Regions from separate parts of the Lactococcus sp. KTH0-1S genome, predicted to be linked through region 1. Evidence: riboswitches for the same ligand, from Rfam matches in the RefSeq annotation. Region 1 holds a riboswitch; each other region holds the start of a gene.

Region 1 (7,048 bases):
ACTTTGTCCTGATTTATTGCATACAATGTTTGGCTTTCAATTAAATACAGGTATTTCACTATTAATTGAATTAATTTTCATCTGGGTTATTGTTTTGATTAGTTTATATCCAGTAAGTGATAGCGTTTGGATTTTAAATGGCGGCGCAGTAATTAAGGTATTCTTAGCATTAGCATTAGGAGGCTTAGGAGTTTATTCAGCTTTGACTAAGGGAGTAGCAAATCATTATACTTTAGCATCATTACTTCCAAGTTTTGATTTGCATAGTCTATCATTTATCTCAGTAATCATTTTTAACTTACTGGGGTTTGAAGTCATTTGTACTTTTGCTGACAGTATGGAAAATCCTAAGAAACAAATCCCACAATCAATCATCATTGGTGGGATCGTAATTGCAGCGATTTATATGTTTTCGGCCTTTGGGATCGGTGTTGCTATTCCAACCGATAAATTATCGACAAGTTCGGGATTGGTAGATAGTTTCCAAGTGATGCTGGGTACACCGACAGGTTGGTTCATTAGTTTAATCGCTTTCTTGTTTATGCTGACTTTAGTGGGTAATATGGTTTCTTGGTCACAAGGGGTTAATAATATTGCTAGTTATGCTGCTGATAATGGCGACATGCCTAAATTCTTCTCAAAAAGACGTGCTTCTAATGGAATTTCTTGGGGTGCAGCTTTGATGAATGGGATTGTAGCGACATTTATTGTTGTGATTGCTCCATTATTACCCAATCAAGATTTGTTCTGGTCATTCTTCTCATTAAATTTAGTTCTATTTTTATTGAGTTATATTCCGGTCTTCCCTGCCTTTTATAAATTGCGCAAGATTGACCCTGAGACTCCACGTCCATTTAAAGTGAGTGGCAGTGACGGAATCTTGAAAGTATATATGGCCTTACCAATGATTATTATTATCATATCATTAATTTTTACAGCCATACCTTTGCAATATGATAAGGCGTCATTGACAGAACAATTACCGATTACAATTGGCGCAATTATTTTTATTGTGATTGGTGAATTAATTATTAAATTTAAAAAAATAAAAAAATAGGAGAGAAAAAATGGCAAAACGTATTATTGGTACAACACCAAAAGAAGATGGTTTTCGGATGCCTGGTGAATTTGAAGCTCAAGATCAAATTTTTATGATCTGGCCCGAACGTCCAGATAACTGGCGTGATGGAGCAAAACCTGTTCAGATTGCCTTTACTAATGTTGCTAAAGCAATTAGTAGATTTACACCAGTAACAATGTTAGTTTCACAAGCCCAATATCAAAATGCTCGATATCAATTACCCGCTGACGTGCGTGTGCTTGAAGTTTCTAATAACGACTCGTGGGTTCGTGACTGTGGGCCAAGTTTTGTAATTAATGATAAGGGCGAACTTCGAGCAAATGACTGGACTTTTAACGCTTGGGGTGGACTTGTTGATGGTCTATATTTTCCTTGGGATCAAGATGATCTAGTGGCACAAAAAGTTTGTGAATTAGAACGTGTTGACTCTTATCGGACAGATGATTTTGTTCTTGAAGGAGGTTCATTCCATGTTGACGGTCAAGGAACAGTTTTGACTACTGAAATGTGCCTTTTATCTGAAGGACGTAATCCTCACATGAGCAAAGAGGACATTGAAAATAAACTTAAAGAACATTTGAATGCTGAAAAAATTCTTTGGCTTGGGGATGGAATTGACCCGGAAGAAACAAATGGTCACGTGGATGATGTTGCTTGCTTCGTAGCGCCAGGGGAAGTTGCATGCATTTATACTGAGGATGAGAAGTCACCATTTTATGAAGCAGCACAAGATGCCTATAAACGCTTGAACCAAATGACAGATGCTAAAGGACGTCAACTCAAAGTTCATAAATTGACTTGTCCAGCTAAAAATGTAACGATTAAAAAACAATTTAGAATTGATACAGTTGAAGGAACAATGCCACGTGAAGACGGAGATATTTGTATAGCTTCATATATGAATTTCTTGATTACAAACAAAGGAGTTATCGTACCACAATACGGTGATGAAAATGATGCTCTGGCATTAAAACAAGTTCAAGAGATGTTTCCAGACCGGGAAATAGTTGGCGTGAACACTGTTGAAGTAGTTTATGGTGGAGGAAATATCCATTGTATTACTCAACAACAACCTAAAGCCAAATAAGGAGTAGAGAGGATTTAACAGAAAATGGCAAAACGTATTGTAGTTGCTCTAGGGGGGAATGCTATTTTAACTAGCGACCCTACAGCGCAAGCACAATCTACGGCACTTAATAAGACTGCCGATCAATTAATGCCTTTAATAAAAGACAATGATGTTGAAATGGTTGTCACTCATGGAAATGGACCGCAAGTTGGTAATTTACTTTTGCAACAACTTGAAAGTAATTCAGTTAAAAATCCGGCAATGCCACTTGATACAGCTGTTGCTATGACTCAAGGGGAAATCGGTTATTGGATGGCACAAGCTTTTACAGAAGCTCTTGCTAATAATGGAATGTCTGATGTTCCATTTGTTTCTGTAGTGACAAGAACAGTAGTTGATGCTAATGATGAGGCTTTTAAAAATCCGACAAAACCTATTGGACCTTTTTATAGCCAAGAAGAGGCTAAAAATATTCAGACTCAATATCCTGATTGGAAATTGATTGAGGATTCTGGACGAGGTTACCGAAGAGTAGTTCCTTCACCTTTACCTCTCAAAATTGTTGAGGCTAACGCAATTAAACCATTGTTAGAATCATCAGCTTTGGTTACAGTATCTGGTGGCGGAGGAATTCCTGTTATTGAAAAAAATAAGGGGTATCAAGGAGTTGAAGCAGTAATTGATAAAGATTTTTCCGCAGCAAAATTAGCAGAACTTGTTGATGCTGATGAACTAGTTATTTTTACCTCTGTCGGTGATGTCTTTTTAAATTTTGGTAAACCCAATCAAAAAGCTCTAGGAATTGTACCAGTTAAGGAAATGCGTCAATATCTAGAAGAAGGTTATTTTGCGGCAGGTTCTATGAAACCAAAAGTGGCAGCAGCTGTTGCTTTTGTCGAAAATACTGGCAACCAAGCCACGATTACTTCGCTTGAAAATGTGAAAAACTTTGTCAAAACTGGAGCAGGAACACGGATTGTCCCTGATTTATTTTAAAAAAATATTTTTCAAAATAATTTATTTCAAATTTGAAATAAAAAGAATTTTAGTAGGGCATCCCTTTTAATTTGACAAAAAGTATAGCTAGTGCTATACTTTTTTTGTAGTAAATAAAAACTAATCATATTAGGTGAGGTTACTCTGAAGAACATAGGTTATCGCTCAGAACTGTCGAGAGACAATAATGGGTAAAGCAGGACTAGTCGAATCAAGGCTTTTCCAAGATAACTAGAAATATCATTTCTTACGTCTCAGAAAGCTAAAACTCAAATGTCGTGATTAAATAGACTAATAATCTATTGATTTTGAGAGCCTCCCTTTATATGAAAAGGAGGCTTTTTATGTCAAGAAGAAAATATCTTGATACAAAACAACCAAAAGTAAAATCTATTATGGGTGATTTTATTTTAATTGGTATTATTTGTTTGTTTGCATTTATTCTTATTGTGACACAAATAACTATTAACCAACCCCTTTCATCGTTACCATCTCAAAGTTCAGTGGATGATGTCAAGAAAATGCACGATTTTTTATCTATTGGAAACCTTGCGTATTTTTCAATGCGAACAATGTTTCGCATGATTGTAGGAATGATGTGGTCAATTTTATTCTCTGTTATTTGTGGTGTATTGGCAGTAAAGTTTAAAACTGCAAGAAGAATTATTTTGCCGATGGTCAATTTCTTAGAATCAGTTCCTTTATTAGGTTTCATGACATTCACTACTGCATTTTTACTTGGATTATATCCAGGTAATGTAATGGGAGCAGAAGCGCTTGCCATTTTTGCAGTGTTTACTGGGCAAGCATGGAACATCATGTTGTCACTTTACCAAATAATGGAAGTAGTTCCCAAAGATTTGAAAGAAGTAACATCGCAATTTCGATACAGTGCTTGGGAAAAATTTTGGCGTCTTGAATTTGTATATTCAATTCCAGGCCTACTATGGAATCTTGTCATATCTCAGTCAGCAGCATGGTTTGCTATTGTTGCAAGTGAACAGGTTACCGTCGCAATCCCTAAGTCTGAAACTTTAATTTTGCCAGGAATTGGCTCTTATATTCAAGTTGCATTAGATCGAGCAGACTTTAAAGCTTGTGGTTTCGCTGTTATTGCTTTAATTATTAATGTCGTCATACTAAATTTCTTAGTTTTTCAACCTTTGGTTAAAGCTACTTATTATTATCGTTATGATGAAGGAACAACTCAAGGTAATCCTCCAAAATCAATTGTATACAATTTAGTAAAAGCATCTAATTTTGGAAAAATATTAATGAAATGGATTCAAAAAATAAAAGATTTCTGGATTTTTAAGTTACCTAGAGTTTGGTATATTCTTAGGATAAATCTTATTTTTAAATATCTAGGAAAAGTTAAGAAATATATTTCAATCATTTGGTATATCCTTTTAGGGTATGCGGTTGTTATCTCTGCTATTAAACTTTATAGATTCTTACCTCATGAAGATTTTTCAATAATCCCTCACTTAATGCTTTTAACTACATTGAGGGTAGTATTAGCAATGCTTATAGCAGCAGCGATTTTTACACCTCTTGGGGTTTGGGTTGCAAGTAACAAAAGACGTTTAAGATTTATCCAACCAATTGGACAAGTTGTTGGATCGATTCCTTCAAACGTATATACTCCATTCATAGTAATTTTTATTAGTTTAGGGTATAAGCAACTTGAGTGGTGGATTTTGCCGCTAATCATGGTTGGTTGTCAATGGTATTACTTTTTCAATGTTATTGCTGGGTATTTAGCAATACCAGATGATATAAAAGAAGTCACAAAAATTTTTCCATTATCCAAGTTTAAGTGGTGGACTCGCTATCTCATTCCATCAATGTTTCCGTACTTGATAACAGCTATCATAAATGCTGCGGGAGCAGCATGGAATGCAGATATATCAGCGGAAAGCCTACAGTGGGGTAAAGAAACAATAAATGTTACTGGCTTAGGGCAATATATTGCTGTGAATGATGGAATTAAAGATAAATCAGCACTTGGTACTTTGGCGATGTGTGCTGTAGTAGGATTGTGTATTATATTCGTTTGGCAACCACTTTACAAATATGCTAGAGAAAAATTCCATTATTAAAAAGGGAGGAAATAAGAATGGAAAAGAAAAATTTAATAAAAGTAACTTCACTCTGCAAAGATTATGGAGTAGAAAGATCAAAGAAATATATACAAGTTCTGAAAGACATAAACTTTACCGTAAAGGAAGGAGAATTTGTAAGTCTTATTGGACAATCAGGAGCAGGGAAATCGACATTATTGAGAAGTTTAGCTGGTCTTGTTCATCCAAGTCATGGAGAAATCATCTTTGAAGGAAAAAAGATTAAAGAACCGGATCCAAATATTAGTATGGTTTTTCAGAATTTTGCTCTATTTCCATGGTTAAATGTTCATAAAAATGTTTCATTTGGCATAGATAATAATTTGAAAATATCTAAAAATGAAATTAACGATAGAGTAAAAAAACTAATAAAAATGATTGGTCTAGAGGGTAATGAAAAATCATATCCAAGAGAAATTTCTGGCGGAATGAAACAAAGAGTTGGATTTGCTAGAGCTTTAGCCGCAGAACCTACATTATTATTACTTGATGAACCTTTTTCTGCTTTAGATGTTGTAACATCCAAACAGCTGTCAGATCAACTTATTAGTATGTGGTTAAGTCAACAAATTGTCACAAAATCAATTGTAATGATTACGCACGATATAGAACAAGCAGTGCAAATGTCTGATAGGATTATATTGTTAGATTCAAATCCAGGGAGGATTGCGAAAGTTTACAACATTGATATCCCAAGAAATCATAGAACTATAAGTAGTATCTCAAGTATTGTTGAAGAAATTACTAATGAGATGGTAGTCATGACAGAACTTAATGTTAATAAAAATTTTTAGTAGTTAAAAGAAAGGAAGAAAAATTAATATGATTCCACATAGGAGAAAAAGAAATAATAAAATAAAAAAAATAGCCGGATTTCTCATATCTCTAGTAATAATAATAGGAGTTGGAGTATTTGGGTATATCGCGATGGCCAATCATCGCTTAAATAATATATTAGACAAAGGTTATCATAAAGTTGATAACAACTATAAATCTGAGAAACATAAGGATACAGAGTCATTTTTGATCATGGGTTTAGATAATACTCAAGAGAGGAATTTGGGAACGACGCGAACGGATGCGATGATGATTATTACAATTAATAAAAAAACAAAAACGACAACTTTTTGTAGTATCCCTCGCGATAGTTTTGTTCAAATTGATTCAAAATCATATAAAGGTATGCAACGGATAGAAGCTGCCTATACTTATGGAGGACCTTCGGCTTCAGTTAATACAGTAGAAAAAACTTTTAATATTCCTATTGATCATTATTGTGTTTTTAACTTCAATTCATTTATTAAGCTTATTGATGCTATAGGTGGAATTGATATTGATGTTGAAAAGTCATTTATGGGTACTGATGAAAGTGGTAATGAGTCTATAAAGTTTAATTCAGGTAAGCAACACTTAGATGGTGCCAAGGCTCTTTCATATGCTAGAGAAAGACATGTAGATACAGATATTATGAGAGGTTTCAGGCAACAAAAGGTAATTTCAGCAGTTGAGGAAAAGTTAAAATCAATGACTTCTTTCACTAATTTATATTCTATTATTGATTCTTTAGATGATAATATTCAAACTGATATCACACCAAAAGATATTAAAGAGCTTATTTCTAACGCTTTAGCTTTTAGTAAATACTCTAAACAACAATTAACTTTTGATTGGAGAACTTTCAGTAACCAAGGAAGAAGTATGGTAGAACTCTATAAAGATAGTATCAAATTTGTCAGTCATAAATTAAGAGTCTCTCTCGAATTAGATCGTAAAAATGGG
Region 2 (7,048 bases), 810 kb from region 1:
GTTGCTTTTTAAATTTAGCAATTTTTGATTTCTTCGCCAAAATATTATCCTTTCATTTATTAATTTAGTTAACCAGTTAAGTATATCCTATAAATAAAACAATGTCAACTGGTTAACATTATTTTATTATCTCTATTTTAATTAGCGGCTAAAGCTCCTCCTTGACTTGAAACATAATCTTGGGCATTCTCCTTATTTATTTTTACTAGACTCCCTTTAGTATCCACTCCATAAGTTTCACTTTTTTCACCTTTGATAGTTACCGTCGCAGAAGGCATATAATATTGGTCAGTTTGACTTCCAAAATAGTTTTCATATGTAATTACACTTTGATCAAGCTTATCAGTGACAGACTCATCATTTGCTTGTCTCATTAAATTTTGAATAGCCAAATCCACATTTTCTGGTATGAATTCATAACTTCCGCCATCTACCATTTGACTTACCCCTTGATATTGAACAGAAACTACCTTGTTAAGACAATCTTTATAGGCCATAAGTGCGGTCAAATTAGCAAGATTTATCGAAATGTTCGTTTTAAAATCTGATGAAATATCATTTAAAAATGATTGATATTTAAAAACACTATTAAGACTAAGCATCTTGTTCATTAATTCAGTCATAACTTCTCGTTGATGAGCGGCGCGTCCATAATTCCCATTGGCTAACGTATCTCTATCTCGAGCAAAAACTAAGGCTTGTTCTCCGTTGATGAGCTGCTTAGGATTTCCTGAAAGATAAGGAACATAAGCTTTATATTCAGGTTCTGTATTTGAGATATAAATCGCTCCACTATCTACAGTTTTATCTGAACCAGGCAAAGTTATTTTACCTGAATCAGTCCCCTGATAGACATCTGAGCCATTAGTATCATTTACAACTTCTACTCCTCCAACGTCATTCACGAGATTTACTAAACCGTCCATATTAACGATCATAAAATTATTAAGATTAAGTCCTACTTGATTACCAATGGTTTTCATAGCATAAGTGACAGCAGAAGATAACCCACCATTATTAAATCCTAAAGGATAAGCAGCATTCATTTTTTGAGTAGATTGAATTTTTCCAGATGCATCTTCAATATTCGTCATCGTATCTCGTTCCACTGAAATAATAGTGGTTGTTTTTGTCCGAGGATTCAATGTTAAAATAATTTGAGAATCTGAATTTCCATTCCATGAATCTGCACCCCCTCGACTATTATCGCCAGTATCAACTCCCATAAGTAATATAGTTAGTGGTTTCTTTGCAGATATACTAGAACTTTTTATTTTTGTATTTACATGAGTTTTCGTTAATGTTTTTTCTGCTTGAACGTAGATAACCGCACTAACTGCCACGACTAAAATAACAAAAAAGGACATAAAACGAACAAAATATACTTTTTTAGACCTTTTTATTTTTTTCTTTTGTCTAATTTCTTTTCTTTTCATATCAAAAATACTTCTTTCTTTTATTAAAAATTATAACTTACTTAAACTCTTTAATTTTTCGTCAGCCGAGCTATTCAAAACCAGTCCTACTGCCAAAGTTGAAATTAAAAATGAGGATCCACCTTGTGATAAAAAGGGAAAGGTGACTCCTGTTTCTGGAACCAACCCAATTGCTCCACCTAAATTGACAAAAACTTGTATCAACAAAAAAGATGAACAACCAATTGAAATCATTGAATTAAATGGATCTTTTGCCCGCATCCCCACCAAAAGCATTCGGGTAATCATGAAAAAAATGACAGCTAGGATTATTATTCCACCAATGATTCCCAATTCTTCTACTATTACTGAAAATATAAAATCTGTATGAGCTTCAGGCAAAAATCCTTGTTTTTCAATCGAATTCCCAAGTCCTCTTCCAAACCAGCCACCATCTACGATCGCATAATATGAATTAGCAAGTTGATGACCCGAAGAAGCCAAGTCAGTAAAAGGATTAACGAATGCTTTAAATCGAGCATTAATATAAGATCCTGGAATCAAATCGCCTCCACTGATAAAAAGAAAGAGCAAAAAACTAAGACTAATCGTAAGCAACATCTTCCCATAACCTGAAAACCATCGCCAAGAAATTCCACTTGCACCAATCATTATCAAGGCTAAGAGCCCAATAATTGCTGTATTTCCTAAATTAGGCATACTGAGTTCCACTATCATTAGTAAGATAATCGGAAATCGCCATCCCCCTACAACTTTTTTTATGAGATTGTTACCCTTAAAAATTGCTTGAATATCATTTTTCTCAATCTCTTCTTGTCTGTTAGAAAAGATAGATGCAAGAAACCAGACAGTAAAAAGTTTTGCAAATTCAACAGGTTGAATGGTTCCAATCCCTGGTAAGGGAATCCATCCATGTGCTCCATTCGCTGATGTATTAGGTCCAACCCTTGAATAAATCATCAGCAAGATAATAATTAGAAAAATTATTTTTAAAATCTTTTCATTTTTTATAATTCTTAATTTTACTCGATAAATAATAATTAAAGCCACAAAACTTATAATTATAAAGACTCCTTGAGAAATTGCCAATCGATAAGGAGATAGTCCTCGGTTAATTTGATAGGGGACAGTTGCTGAAAACACCATGAGTAAGCCAACAGCTGAAAGAATCAAGTAAGGAATCAAAATAGATAAATCTAAAAAACTATTTTTTGTAATTTTTTTATCCATAAAGGAATCCTCCTTTGTTAATTTTCCAAATGAACGATAAGAGTATTTCTAGTTGCAAATCAATTACTAACTTTTTCTCCCTTATTTTATTATTTTGTTTTATTTTATGAATTAACATTTTTGTCATCGGCTTGTACCTCAATTTTTGATTTATAGTAGATTTTGATTGTATAGCTCCAACTCAGAGAACTAGATTAGATTGAAGTGATAAAAATGCTTGTCCACTTTTATGCTATCTTTCTTCCTATAGCTCCCAGGGTCTGAGCCACTGTTATTCTGTCCATCCATTTTCACCACCTTCTTTTTTATAAAAAAATTGCCTACGCCGGTTGAACGTAGACAAGGTATGATTTCAAAAAGATACACTATCAAGTGAACTAAAGTACCCAGTATCGTTCAAGCTTTAGCTCCGCAGGGCGATGTTGTTGCACTATTTCACGCCTTCTTTTTTCGACGTGAACTGTTGGCCCTCTCATCGTGTCTCCACGACTCTGCGGCAGCAACCCGTATCCCTGTGGTAGCCTCACCTACCGATGGTTAGAAAATCTCTAACCAAAATTGCTTAAATTAAATTTTCAAAATATTTCCTAAGCAAAAAAATTATAACATAACCTATATTTTTAGTCAAATAACAAATGCATTACCTAATTTAAATGTTTTTTATTAGATTAAACCTCTTGTTATGACTAAGTTTTTAGAAATTAGAACTAAGAAAAAATTCTATTTTTTAAAATAAAATACCAAAGATTAAAATATACAGACAAAAAGCTTATAATGGAATAATGAATTTCGTTAATAAATAAAAAACTCCTTAGCCAGTATTGACTAAGGAGTTTTTTATTAGATTTATCGAATCCCCAAAGCAATACGGGCATCACGACTTATTTTATCAACTGTCCATGCTAGATGGTTTTTGAAAGTTATTTTTTATTTGTTGTTATACCAATGATTATAGGCTAGTAAATTTTTAAAAGTCAAGTAATATGTGGCTTGAAGCATCTACTAAATGTACTATAAATCAACCTATAAAATACCTTCAATCGTTGCAATGTAACCGGCTCTAGGAAATTTTTTTGATTATCTATCAAAGTAAACCTGTGTCATGTAATAAGTAATATTCGATTTCGTCTTTTTAACTTTCACCATTACCATTTTTTTAAAACAAAATCAGATTTACAACTCGCTCAAAAATAAAGTAAAATTCTTGTATTTATATTATTTATATTTACAAGCGCCTTTCAATTTTAGTCCTATCATTTTGGTATATTTCTGCTAATAGCCATAAAACTAATGGATAAAATTATAAATAACACACCTAATAAGAAAATAGTGTGTTGACTTTGTCCAAATATCAAAAATATAAGACCTGCAATAAAAAAACAAATACTTGCTATTTGATATAACTGTTTATCTTTCATAAATCATCTCCTTCAAATGTTAAACTATTAGGTTTTCTATGTAATGTATTATAACAAAATTCACTAAAAGCCAAGCATGCACACCCTGATTATCTCGTATTATTCAAAAATAAATTTTAGTTTAATTATTTTGTTTTTATTTTAATAGATTTAATTACTACTTAATAGCACTTTTGAAGTAGTAATATTTTATGAAATTTTTATTGATATAGAGTCAATCATTGTATTTTTTTATGTCATTGCTATGCTTAGACTCTTATTGTTCAGCATGGCTATTGAGGCACTATATAGTTAGTGCTACTTTTTCATAGTTAAGTTTTGGATTCACCACTGTTGTATAAGAGAGATAAAATAAGAAGTTCAATAAATAATTTTTTTGAATGATAAATATACTATATTTTTTTAAATAGAATAAGTTTCGATCCAACATGATCTTCTATAGAGATTGAGTTTTCATCATCTTTAAATGGAATACCTTTCTCTATTATTCTTTGTGAAATTGAGTCATAGTAATCTTTAGATACTTCTAATTCCCATTTTAATATACCATTTTCTAATAAATTTCTTTTATTTATATTTTCACCCTCCCAAATATTTGTGGCAAAATGATGATGATAGTGATTCTGAGAATAAAAGTGAGCCGTATCCCCGACAAATGATACCAAATCGGTATTTAATAGCTCATTAAAAAATTCATCTGATTTAGCAATTGAATTACCCGTGAAATGCAGATGACCAATTTTCATATTTTTAGGATAATCTAAATGGTTATTTTTTTGATCTAATAAAGCTTGAACATCAACTGGTAAAGTCCCCATTTTAACTTTACCATCTTCCCAAATCCACTCAGTAGAGTCTCTATCGTGATATAGCTCTATGCCATTTCCCTCTGGATCATTAATATAAAATGATTCACTTACTAAATGATCTCCAGCTCCTATTGGATAATTGTTTTTAATAATTCTATCTACTATTGTCGCCTTTGACGATACATCAGGAAACAATATTGCATAGTGAAATAAACCTGCTGTATTTTTCTTTCTAAGTCTACCTCCAAATTCCAGAGTGAGAAAAGCTTCTTCATTTTCCCTGAAAGCGTAAGAAACACTACTATCAGTCTCACTTATCACATGAAATTGTAGTAGATTCTCATAAAAATTTCGCATTACAGAAATATTAGAAGCTCTCAGTGTTATTTTCTTTATAATAAATGGTTTTGTATCCATATCAAGTCCTTCAATTCTTTATCTATTATTTATAAGTATATCAATTAAATTTTTTTAAGTAAAGAAAATCGTTTACAACCGTAAACGTAAAAGCCTTTCCAACCTGAGAACGCTTATTTTTATAACAACAAAGTGTACAAAGCATATTATCTGATTTCACCTTCTTATTTGTTTCATTTTGTTATTTAGGAGGATTATTGCCGTTTAATAAGTATTCTAGTTACACTTGCAAATTAATTTAAGCAATACCTATAATTCTTTGAATAGAAAAAAACATTTAGGATGTGAGATAAATTCCATATCCTAAATGTTTTTTATTTAAATATTAATCTTAAACATGTATAAAGCCATAGTTTGCATCACTTATTTTTACTGTACTGGTTGTGTTAAAATAACCATTCCCTAGGTCAATAGCCTCTCCGATCACCATTGTTCCTGCTGCTTTGTTTACACTCTCAACGACTGCCACATGCCCATAGCTTCCACCTCGAACATTCGGTCCAAATACTGCTATGGTAGATCCTGCTACAGGATTATTATCAACTGTAAATCCATCTGCACTTGCTGAAGCTGCCCAATCTTCACCATTCCCCCAGCTAGCATTCCACCAACTACCATACGCACCACAAAACTCGCGGTAGAAACTTTTGTAACATATCATTATCTTCTCTAAATTAAATATCAATAACTTTTTTTAAATCTAATACATTAGCCAGTTTACAACTGGGTTCTTTAAAAATAGCATCTACTAAAAATAATATAGCTATTTTTATTTACAGAGGTATGTTTGAATCATTATGGTTTATATTGTTGGTTAAGTCCTATAATAATTGATCAACTCCGGCTACAAAATTACTATTTCTCCCAAAAACTAATACTTTTAAATTTTTTATTTTTGATTCAACTAATTATTATCAAAAAAAGCTATGTGCTACATACTTTTTTCTCATTTTTTAATAAAAAAATTAGCATAGCTATAAACAAATATATAAAAAATACCATGTATCACATAGTATTTTTTTTCGATTACTTTTTTATATTTCTTGAATAGTTGGGCGAAACATGGTTATTTACAAATAATTGAATACAAATGGACAAAAGCGCGTGCCACAACCTAAATTAATTGATATTAGAAGACAATGTTTAGATTATTCTTACAAGACTAATAGGCATTATCTGCTTAGTGATCAAAATGTAGAAACCCAAAAATATTTAACTTTGTGTTTATTTATTTGATATTAATACAAATTTACACAAAGGAAAAAATTATGCAAAAGAACTTAAAGAAATAATACTTGGAATTTTCATTCTTTAATTTGAATAGCCATATATGATTTATTCTCCCTTAATATTCAGTGTCTTTCAATTTTAATGCTCTTTTCAAATAAAAGATGATTAATATGACACTAGCTATTAATGTAAACAATATAGATAATAGCATATATACTGTTGCATGAGTTCCATTTATAATATAATTATAAGCATCCCCACCAACGTAATAATTTACTTTTGAACCAAAATCTTCTGATCTATATACCCACAATTTAAACAATGAGACACACGCCGAAACAAATGATAAAGTATATAATATAAATGCACCTATTATCCAAGTATTAGAGTTAATATTCATATTTTTTCTGTTACTATTTTCTTTTTTTCCTTCGGAAGTTTTTGAGAACAAGTATAAAACAACTAATATTATTAATAAAAAAACCAAAGTTATACTCAAATCAACCAT
Region 3 (7,048 bases), 490 kb from region 1:
TCTGCAACGATACACCCAAGCTTTTTGAATGTTTCATCATCAATGTATGCTTACGGACTCTATCTATTCTTTGATTTTGCTGGCTACTCGCTCTTTGCCATTGGTGTCAGCAATTTAATGGGATATGACCTCCCACATAACTTTAACAAACCCTTCTTAGCAAAAAATATTCATGATTTTTGGCAAAGATGGCACATGACCTTGAGTTTTTGGTTCCGTGACTTTGTATTCATGAGATTAGTGAAAACATTCATGGTTAAAAAATGGTCTAAAAATATGGTAACCATCTCAAATATTGGTTACCTCGCAAATATGTTACTCATGGGATTCTGGCATGGTTTAACTTGGTATTACATCCTTTATGGTTTCTACCACGCCATGTTAATGATTGGGTATGACGCATGGAAACGTCTGAAGAAACGTAAAAACTGGAAAATTCCAGATAATAAATGGACAAGTGCCATAAGTATTTTCATTACATTTAATCTAGTATTTATCAGTTTCCTTATTTTCTCAGGAATACCAAATCACATCATTATGCACTGCATAGATCCACATTTCCCACTTCCTAACTTCTAAAAGGCGTTAGGCATATCATAAAAAAACATTAGGAGAAACAAAATGAAAGAACAAATTTTTGATATTATCGAAACCGTATCAGGCACAGACGAATTCCGTGAAGACTTAGACATGGATTTATTTGAAGAAGGAATTCTTGATTCAATGAGAGCCATCATGCTCATTGTTGAATTAGAAGGCGCTTTTGATATCAGTCTTCCACCATCAGAAATGGACCGTGAAGATTGGAATACAGCAAATAAAATAGCAGCACGCGTTCAGGAAAAAAAGGATGAAAATTAAAATTTTTAGAGCCATTGGCCCATTAATAGCAGCTTTAGCCCTTGTTGGCTTACTGATATTTCTTCCAATAAATGTTGGTATGAAATACTCAAAAGACCAACTTGTTAAATTTGCTCAATCACCACTAAATACTCCAAGCTTTACAGGCTATTCAATTAAAAAACAAGCCTATTCAGACCCCGAGTTTTTACCAGTGCTTGGTTCATCAGAAATGGAACATGTGGATTCTTTTCACCCAAGTGCCTATTTCAAAAAATACAATTCTGGTTTTACGCCATTCTTAGTAGGACAACCAGGAACAACTACTTTAACCCACTTTTTCTATATGAACTCTGTGGCAAATGAGTTAAAAAATCGTAAAATTGTTTTTGTCATTAGTCCACAATGGTTTTCAAAACAAGGAATTGTTGAAAGTGAATTGAAAAACTTTGTATCCAAAGGTGAGATTTACGGTTGGTTAAAAGAAGTAGACCCTAAAGCAGATACAACCACTCAACTTGCAAAACATTTATTAAGATTTAGATCGCTTAAATCTGAAGAGACGATTTATAATTCTCTTGAACGTTTAGCAGATAAAAAACCATTGACCACTCTACAAAAAATGACTGTGGCGACCAATCTTCAATTTTGGCGAAAAGAAGATTTACTCTTCTCAAGTGTTTCACAATTCACAGCACAACCTCTTGGACTTACACCAAAAATTAATAAGTTTGCTAAAGAATTACCCAATGATCCAACCTCTGAAAACTTAGAAAAATTGGCGATTGACCAAGGAAAAGATAGTTCAAATAACAATCCTTTCCAAATCAATAACCAAGTTTGGGATAAGAAAATAAAATCTAAATACAAACATCTTGAAAATTTCAAAAAACATGTTTCTTATTTAGAAAGTCCAGAGTATCAGGATTTCCAACAGCTCTTAAATGTGTTTGCCAAAAATAATAATGATGTTTTATTTGTTATTCAACCAGTAAATGGGTCATGGTCATCTTACACTGGAGTATCAAAAGCAACACTCGAAAATTTCAGCTCTAAAATTAAAACACAATTGCGTAGTCAAGGCTTTTATCAAATTGCTGACTTAACAGATATGTATAATACGCCTTATGCCTCTGGTGATACTGTCCACTTTGGTACTAAAGGTTGGCTAGCTACAGACAAAGCGATTGAAAAATTCATGAAGACACCAAGTAAGGTCAACTATCATATTGATAATTCGTTATTTTTATCAAAAGATTGGGCAATGAATGGTGCAACAGAGTCTATAGTAAATTAAAAATAAAAAAGATTGACAAAAAAGAATATGTCAGTTATAATAATAAAGGTTATGTCAATGACATAATCGTCGGTAGGTGAGGCTACCGCAAGGGATACGGGTTGCTGCCGCAGAGTCGTGGAGACACGATGAGAGGGCTAACAGTTCACGTCGACAAACAAGGCGTGAAATAGTGCAACAACATTGCCCTGCGGAGCTAAAGCTTGAACGATAGCTTGTAACTGATTCACTCTATAGTAGTGGTATCTTTTTTGGAATTATTCCCTTGCCTACGTTTAAGTTTTGTAGGCAAGGTTTTTTTATATTTAAAAAGGAGGTGAAAACGGAAATGGAATCCCAGACCATTAATAGTCCCGAGCCTGATAGGCCGAAGATAATTAACGTGATAAGAGCAGTTTTCCGTTTTTATCACCTTCTTTAAAGCGCCTAAAGTTTGGGACTGTACACACAAAAATATTATAGAATATGAGGTACAGACCAATGAAAAAAATTAGAAAAACACTCGAAAATACAAAAAGAGCCACAACATTTGTAGATAACAACGAAATAAAAGCAAGATTAGAATTTGCAAAAAAGTCTACAAAAGAAGAGCTATTTCAAAAATTTAAAACATCAAATAAAGGATTAAGTGAAGAACAAGTAGAAATCTCTCGTGAACAATATGGAAATAATACGATTACGCGTGGTAAAAAAACTTCACTCATAAAACGGCTTTATCAAGCGTTTATCAATCCTTTTACCGTTATATTATTTGTTTTAGCATTAGTTTCAGCTTTTACAGATATTATCTTAGCAGCCCCTGGTGAGAAAAATCCACAAGGACTCATTATCATTACTACAATGGTTTTAATCTCAGGAATTCTGCGTTTCGTTCAAGAGACTAGAAGTGGAAATGCTGCTGAGAATCTCTTAAAAATGATTACGACGACGACAAACGTTCATAGATTAGAATCAGGAAGTCAAGAGATTCCTATTGAAGAAGTTCTCGTAGGCGATATTATCCATCTATCAGCTGGAGACATGGTTCCAGCAGACCTTAGGATTATTCAAGCAAAAGATTTATTTATCAGCCAAGCCTCTTTAACTGGTGAAAGCGAACCAGTAGAAAAATTAGATTTAGCTACTGATGAAAAAGATGATTCAATCACAGAGTCAGTAAACTTAGCCTTCATGGGTTCAAATGTCATTTCTGGTAGTGCTTATGGAATTGTAATTGCAACTGGAGATGCGACCATTTTTGGTGAAATGGCAAAAAGTGTAACCGAAGACTCAACTCAAACAACTTTTGAAAAAGGCGTTAACTCAGTTTCATGGGTCCTCATTCGCTTTATGTTAGTTATGGTTCCATTTGTCTTATTGATCAATGGTTTCACTAAAGGTGATTGGATGGAAGCCGCACTATTTGCTTTAGCAGTTGCTGTTGGTTTAACACCAGAAATGTTACCAATGATTGTGACAACTTGCCTAGCAAAAGGTGCAGTCACAATGTCAAAAGAAAAAACAATCATCAAGAACCTAAATTCTATTCAAAATCTAGGTTCAATGAATATTCTCTGCACTGATAAAACTGGAACATTAACACAAGATAAAGTAGTATTAATGCGTCATTTAGATATTCATGGGCAAGAAAATATTCGAGTATTAAGACATGGATTTTTGAATAGTTACTACCAAACTGGTTTAAAGAATTTAATGGATTTGGCAATTATCGAAGGAGCCGAAGCCAAGCAAGATAAAAATCCTGAACTGGGTGGTCTAAGTAGTAAATATACAAAAGTTGATGAAATTCCTTTTGATTTTGAAAGACGGCGGATGAGTGTCGTAGTAAAAAGCAATACTAATGGAGCGACTTCAAAAACGCAAATGATTACTAAAGGTGCAGCTGAAGAAATGTTAGACATCTGTACTTTAGTCGAAGATAAGGGAAATGTTGTTCCTGTAACTCCTGAACTCAGAGCATACATTCTGAAAAAAGTTGATGAACTTAACGAAGAAGGAATGCGCGTGATTTTAGTCGCTCAAAAAACAAATCCTTCACCAGTAGATACATTCTCGGTTCAAGATGAATCTGAAATGGTGTTAATGGGTTATCTTGCCTTTCTTGATCCACCCAAAGAATCTACAGCAAAAGCAATCAAAGCACTTAATAAATATGGTGTTTCAGTTAAAATCTTGACTGGTGATAACGATAAAGTTACTCGTTCAGTTTGCAAACAAGTAGGACTTCCAGTTGATAAAACTATTTTAGGTTCTGATATCGACCAATTAGATGATAATGAATTGGCAATGGTTGCTAAGGAAGCTTCTGTTTTTGCAAAGTTATCACCTCAACAAAAAGCTAGAATAGTAACAACACTTAGAAATTCAGGCAATAGTGTCGGCTATATGGGAGATGGTATTAATGACGCAGCAGCAATGAAATCATCTGACGTTGGAATTTCAGTAGATAGTGCTGTAGATATTGCCAAAGAGTCAGCTGATGTTATTTTGTTAGAAAAAGATTTAATGGTTCTTGAAAAAGGAATTATTGAAGGAAGAAAAACCTATGCTAACATGATTAAGTATATCAAAATGACAGCAAGTTCTAACTTTGGTAATATGTTCTCGGTTCTAATCGCTAGTGCATTTTTACCATTTATCCCAATGCTATCTATTCATATTCTCTTACTTAATTTAATTTATGATTTCTCTTGTACCGCTATTCCTTGGGATAATGTCGATGAAGAATATTTGGTTGTTCCAAGAAAATGGGATGCAAGTTCTGTAAGTAAATTCATGTTATGGATTGGCCCAACAAGTTCCGTATTCGATATTACAACTTATCTTCTAATGTTCTTTGTGATTTGTCCAGCGACATTTGGACCATTTAGCTCTCTTGTTCCTGGAAGTGCAGCATATATTGGATTTATTGCGCTCTTCCATACTGGCTGGTTTGTTGAATCAATGTGGACTCAAACCTTGGTTATCCATATGATTCGGACTCCTAAAATTCCATTTTTACAAAGTCGTGCTTCGGCTCCACTAACAATCTTAACTTTCATGGGAATCATTGGACTCACAATCATTCCATTCACAAGCTTTGGAGAATCAATTGGTTTAATGGCTTTACCAATTAACTTTTTTCCATGGCTATTTTTAACAGTAGTGATGTATATGATTCTTGTTACCATATTTAAAAAAATATTTGTTGCAAAATACGGTGAATTACTTTAAATAAAAAATAAAAGTGGTGATAATTTATCCCACTTTTATTTTACTTTGGTATAGTCTATGCTATAATTAAATCAAGAAAAGTAAGGTAAAAAAATGAAAACATCAAAAAATGAACAAGACTATCTAAAGGCTATATATAGCCTGAAAAATGAAGACAATGGATCTGTTAGTATCAATGCCATTGCCCAAAAATTATCAGTATCATCTCCAAGCGCTACTGAAATGATTAAACGGTTAGCTAAAAAAGAACTTGTTATTCATAAACCTTATTATGGGGTATCACTTACAGACTTAGGAAATCACGAAGCACGATTTATTTTAAAAAGTCATCGAGTTTGGGAAACTTTTCTTTTTGAGAAGGTTGGATACACAATGGAGGAAGTGCACGATGAAGCCGAAAATTTAGAACATGCTTCATCGCCTAGATTGATAGAATCTCTATATGTCTTAATGGGCTATCCAGCAACTGACCCTCACGGCTCAGAAATTCCTACAGAATCATTTTGGCTGAAAAATGAAGTGGAACTGACTCTTGATGAGACACAAGTTGAGCAAACCTACCATGTTACTGCAATAGAAGAAGAAGGAAAAAACTTTTTCAAAAAATTAGAAATTTCTCTTCCACATCTTATTAAAGTAATCGATATATTAGAAGATAAATCAATAATTATTAAAGAAGATAGAGAAAGTTCAATTGTTATCCCACCATTTTTACAGGATAAAATTCACTTAATGCAAAGAAGATAATGAAATGCAAAAAGTCCAAGAAATTTACTTGGACTTTTTATTATTTTCTGATTGACCTATAGTTTTAAACTATAGGTCATCATATTAAAAATGTATTATTAAAGTTTTATTAAATTTGATAAGATAGACCTATTAAAAATTGGAGACTATGACTATGAAAAAATCAATTATTGCTTTCCCACGTATCGGTTCAAACCGTGAATTAAAATTTGCTCTTGAAAAATATTTTCGTAAAGAAATTACAGAAGAAGAATTACAAACAGTGGCTAAAGAAATTCGTTTGGAAAATTGGAAAAGTCAAAAAGAGGCTGGAATTGACACACCTATTTCCAATGACTTTTCTTTCTATGACCAAACCTTAGATCTATCAATTGCTCTTGGTGCAATTCCAGAGTCTTATAAAAATTTAGAATTAAATGAACTAGATACTTTATTTGCATTAGCGCGTGGTTTCCAAGATGAGCAAAATGACGTAAAAGCAAGACCAATGAAAAAATGGTTTAATACAAACTATCATTATTTAGTTCCAGAAATTAACAAAGATACGTTTATTAAAGCAAATTTTTCAAAATTATTAAATGAATATAAGGAAGCAAAATCTGCTGGATTTGAAACCAGACCAACAATTATTGGCCCATATACCTTTTTAGTTTTAGCAGATTACAAGTCAGGAGCCACGAAAGATACAGTATTATCTGATGTTATTGTAGCTTTTCAAAAACTACTAAAAGAACTTAATCAACTAGGAGTAGAATGGTTACAGATTGAAGAACCAGCACTTGTTTTAGACCAAACTGAAGAAGAAAAAAATTTATTTGTGACAATTTATGAAGAACTACTTAAGAGTAAAAACAACCTTAAGATACTTCTTCAAACATATTTTGGAGATGTTCGTGATAGCTATAAAGAAATAGTAAAGCTTGATTTTGATGGTATTGGTCTTGATTTTAT

Evidence for each region. A riboswitch is a leader RNA that binds a small molecule or an ion and turns the genes downstream of it on or off. The one in region 1 is predicted to bind magnesium.
Region 2: it holds a riboswitch for magnesium, as region 1 does, so the genes downstream of both, ACRYLU_RS04610 (FtsW/RodA/SpoVE family cell cycle protein) here and ACRYLU_RS08355 (ABC transporter permease subunit) in region 1, are expected to answer to the same signal.
Region 3: it holds a riboswitch for magnesium, as region 1 does, so the genes downstream of both, mgtA (magnesium-translocating P-type ATPase) here and ACRYLU_RS08355 (ABC transporter permease subunit) in region 1, are expected to answer to the same signal.

The regions. Positions count from the first base shown of each region.
Region 1 covers NZ_CP195165.1:1,733,911-1,740,958, reverse strand. The annotation lists gene ACRYLU_RS08370 (APC family permease) at 1-1,057, shown strand, start outside; gene aguA (agmatine deiminase) at 1,068-2,168, shown strand; gene arcC (carbamate kinase) at 2,193-3,146, shown strand; M-box (ykoK) riboswitch at 3,265-3,434, shown strand; gene ACRYLU_RS08355 (ABC transporter permease subunit) at 3,491-5,248, shown strand; gene ACRYLU_RS08350 (ABC transporter ATP-binding protein) at 5,266-6,063, shown strand; gene ACRYLU_RS08345 (LCP family protein) at 6,092-7,048, shown strand, end outside.
Region 2 covers NZ_CP195165.1:928,614-935,661, reverse strand. The annotation lists gene rpsN (30S ribosomal protein S14) at 1-40, opposite strand, end outside; gene ACRYLU_RS04615 (LCP family protein) at 138-1,436, opposite strand; gene ACRYLU_RS04610 (FtsW/RodA/SpoVE family cell cycle protein) at 1,467-2,666, opposite strand; M-box (ykoK) riboswitch at 3,047-3,208, opposite strand; gene ACRYLU_RS04605 (hypothetical protein) at 3,920-4,084, opposite strand; gene ACRYLU_RS04600 (VOC family protein) at 4,477-5,310, opposite strand; gene ACRYLU_RS04595 (CHAP domain-containing protein) at 5,642-5,971, opposite strand; gene ACRYLU_RS04590 (hypothetical protein) at 6,656-7,048, opposite strand.
Region 3 covers NZ_CP195165.1:1,243,986-1,251,033, reverse strand. The annotation lists gene dltB (D-alanyl-lipoteichoic acid biosynthesis protein DltB) at 1-579, shown strand, start outside; gene dltC (D-alanine--poly(phosphoribitol) ligase subunit DltC) at 622-861, shown strand; gene dltD (D-alanyl-lipoteichoic acid biosynthesis protein DltD) at 851-2,137, shown strand; M-box (ykoK) riboswitch at 2,199-2,360, shown strand; gene mgtA (magnesium-translocating P-type ATPase) at 2,618-5,350, shown strand; gene ACRYLU_RS06115 (metal-dependent transcriptional regulator) at 5,444-6,097, shown strand; gene metE (5-methyltetrahydropteroyltriglutamate--homocysteine S-methyltransferase) at 6,252-7,048, shown strand, end outside.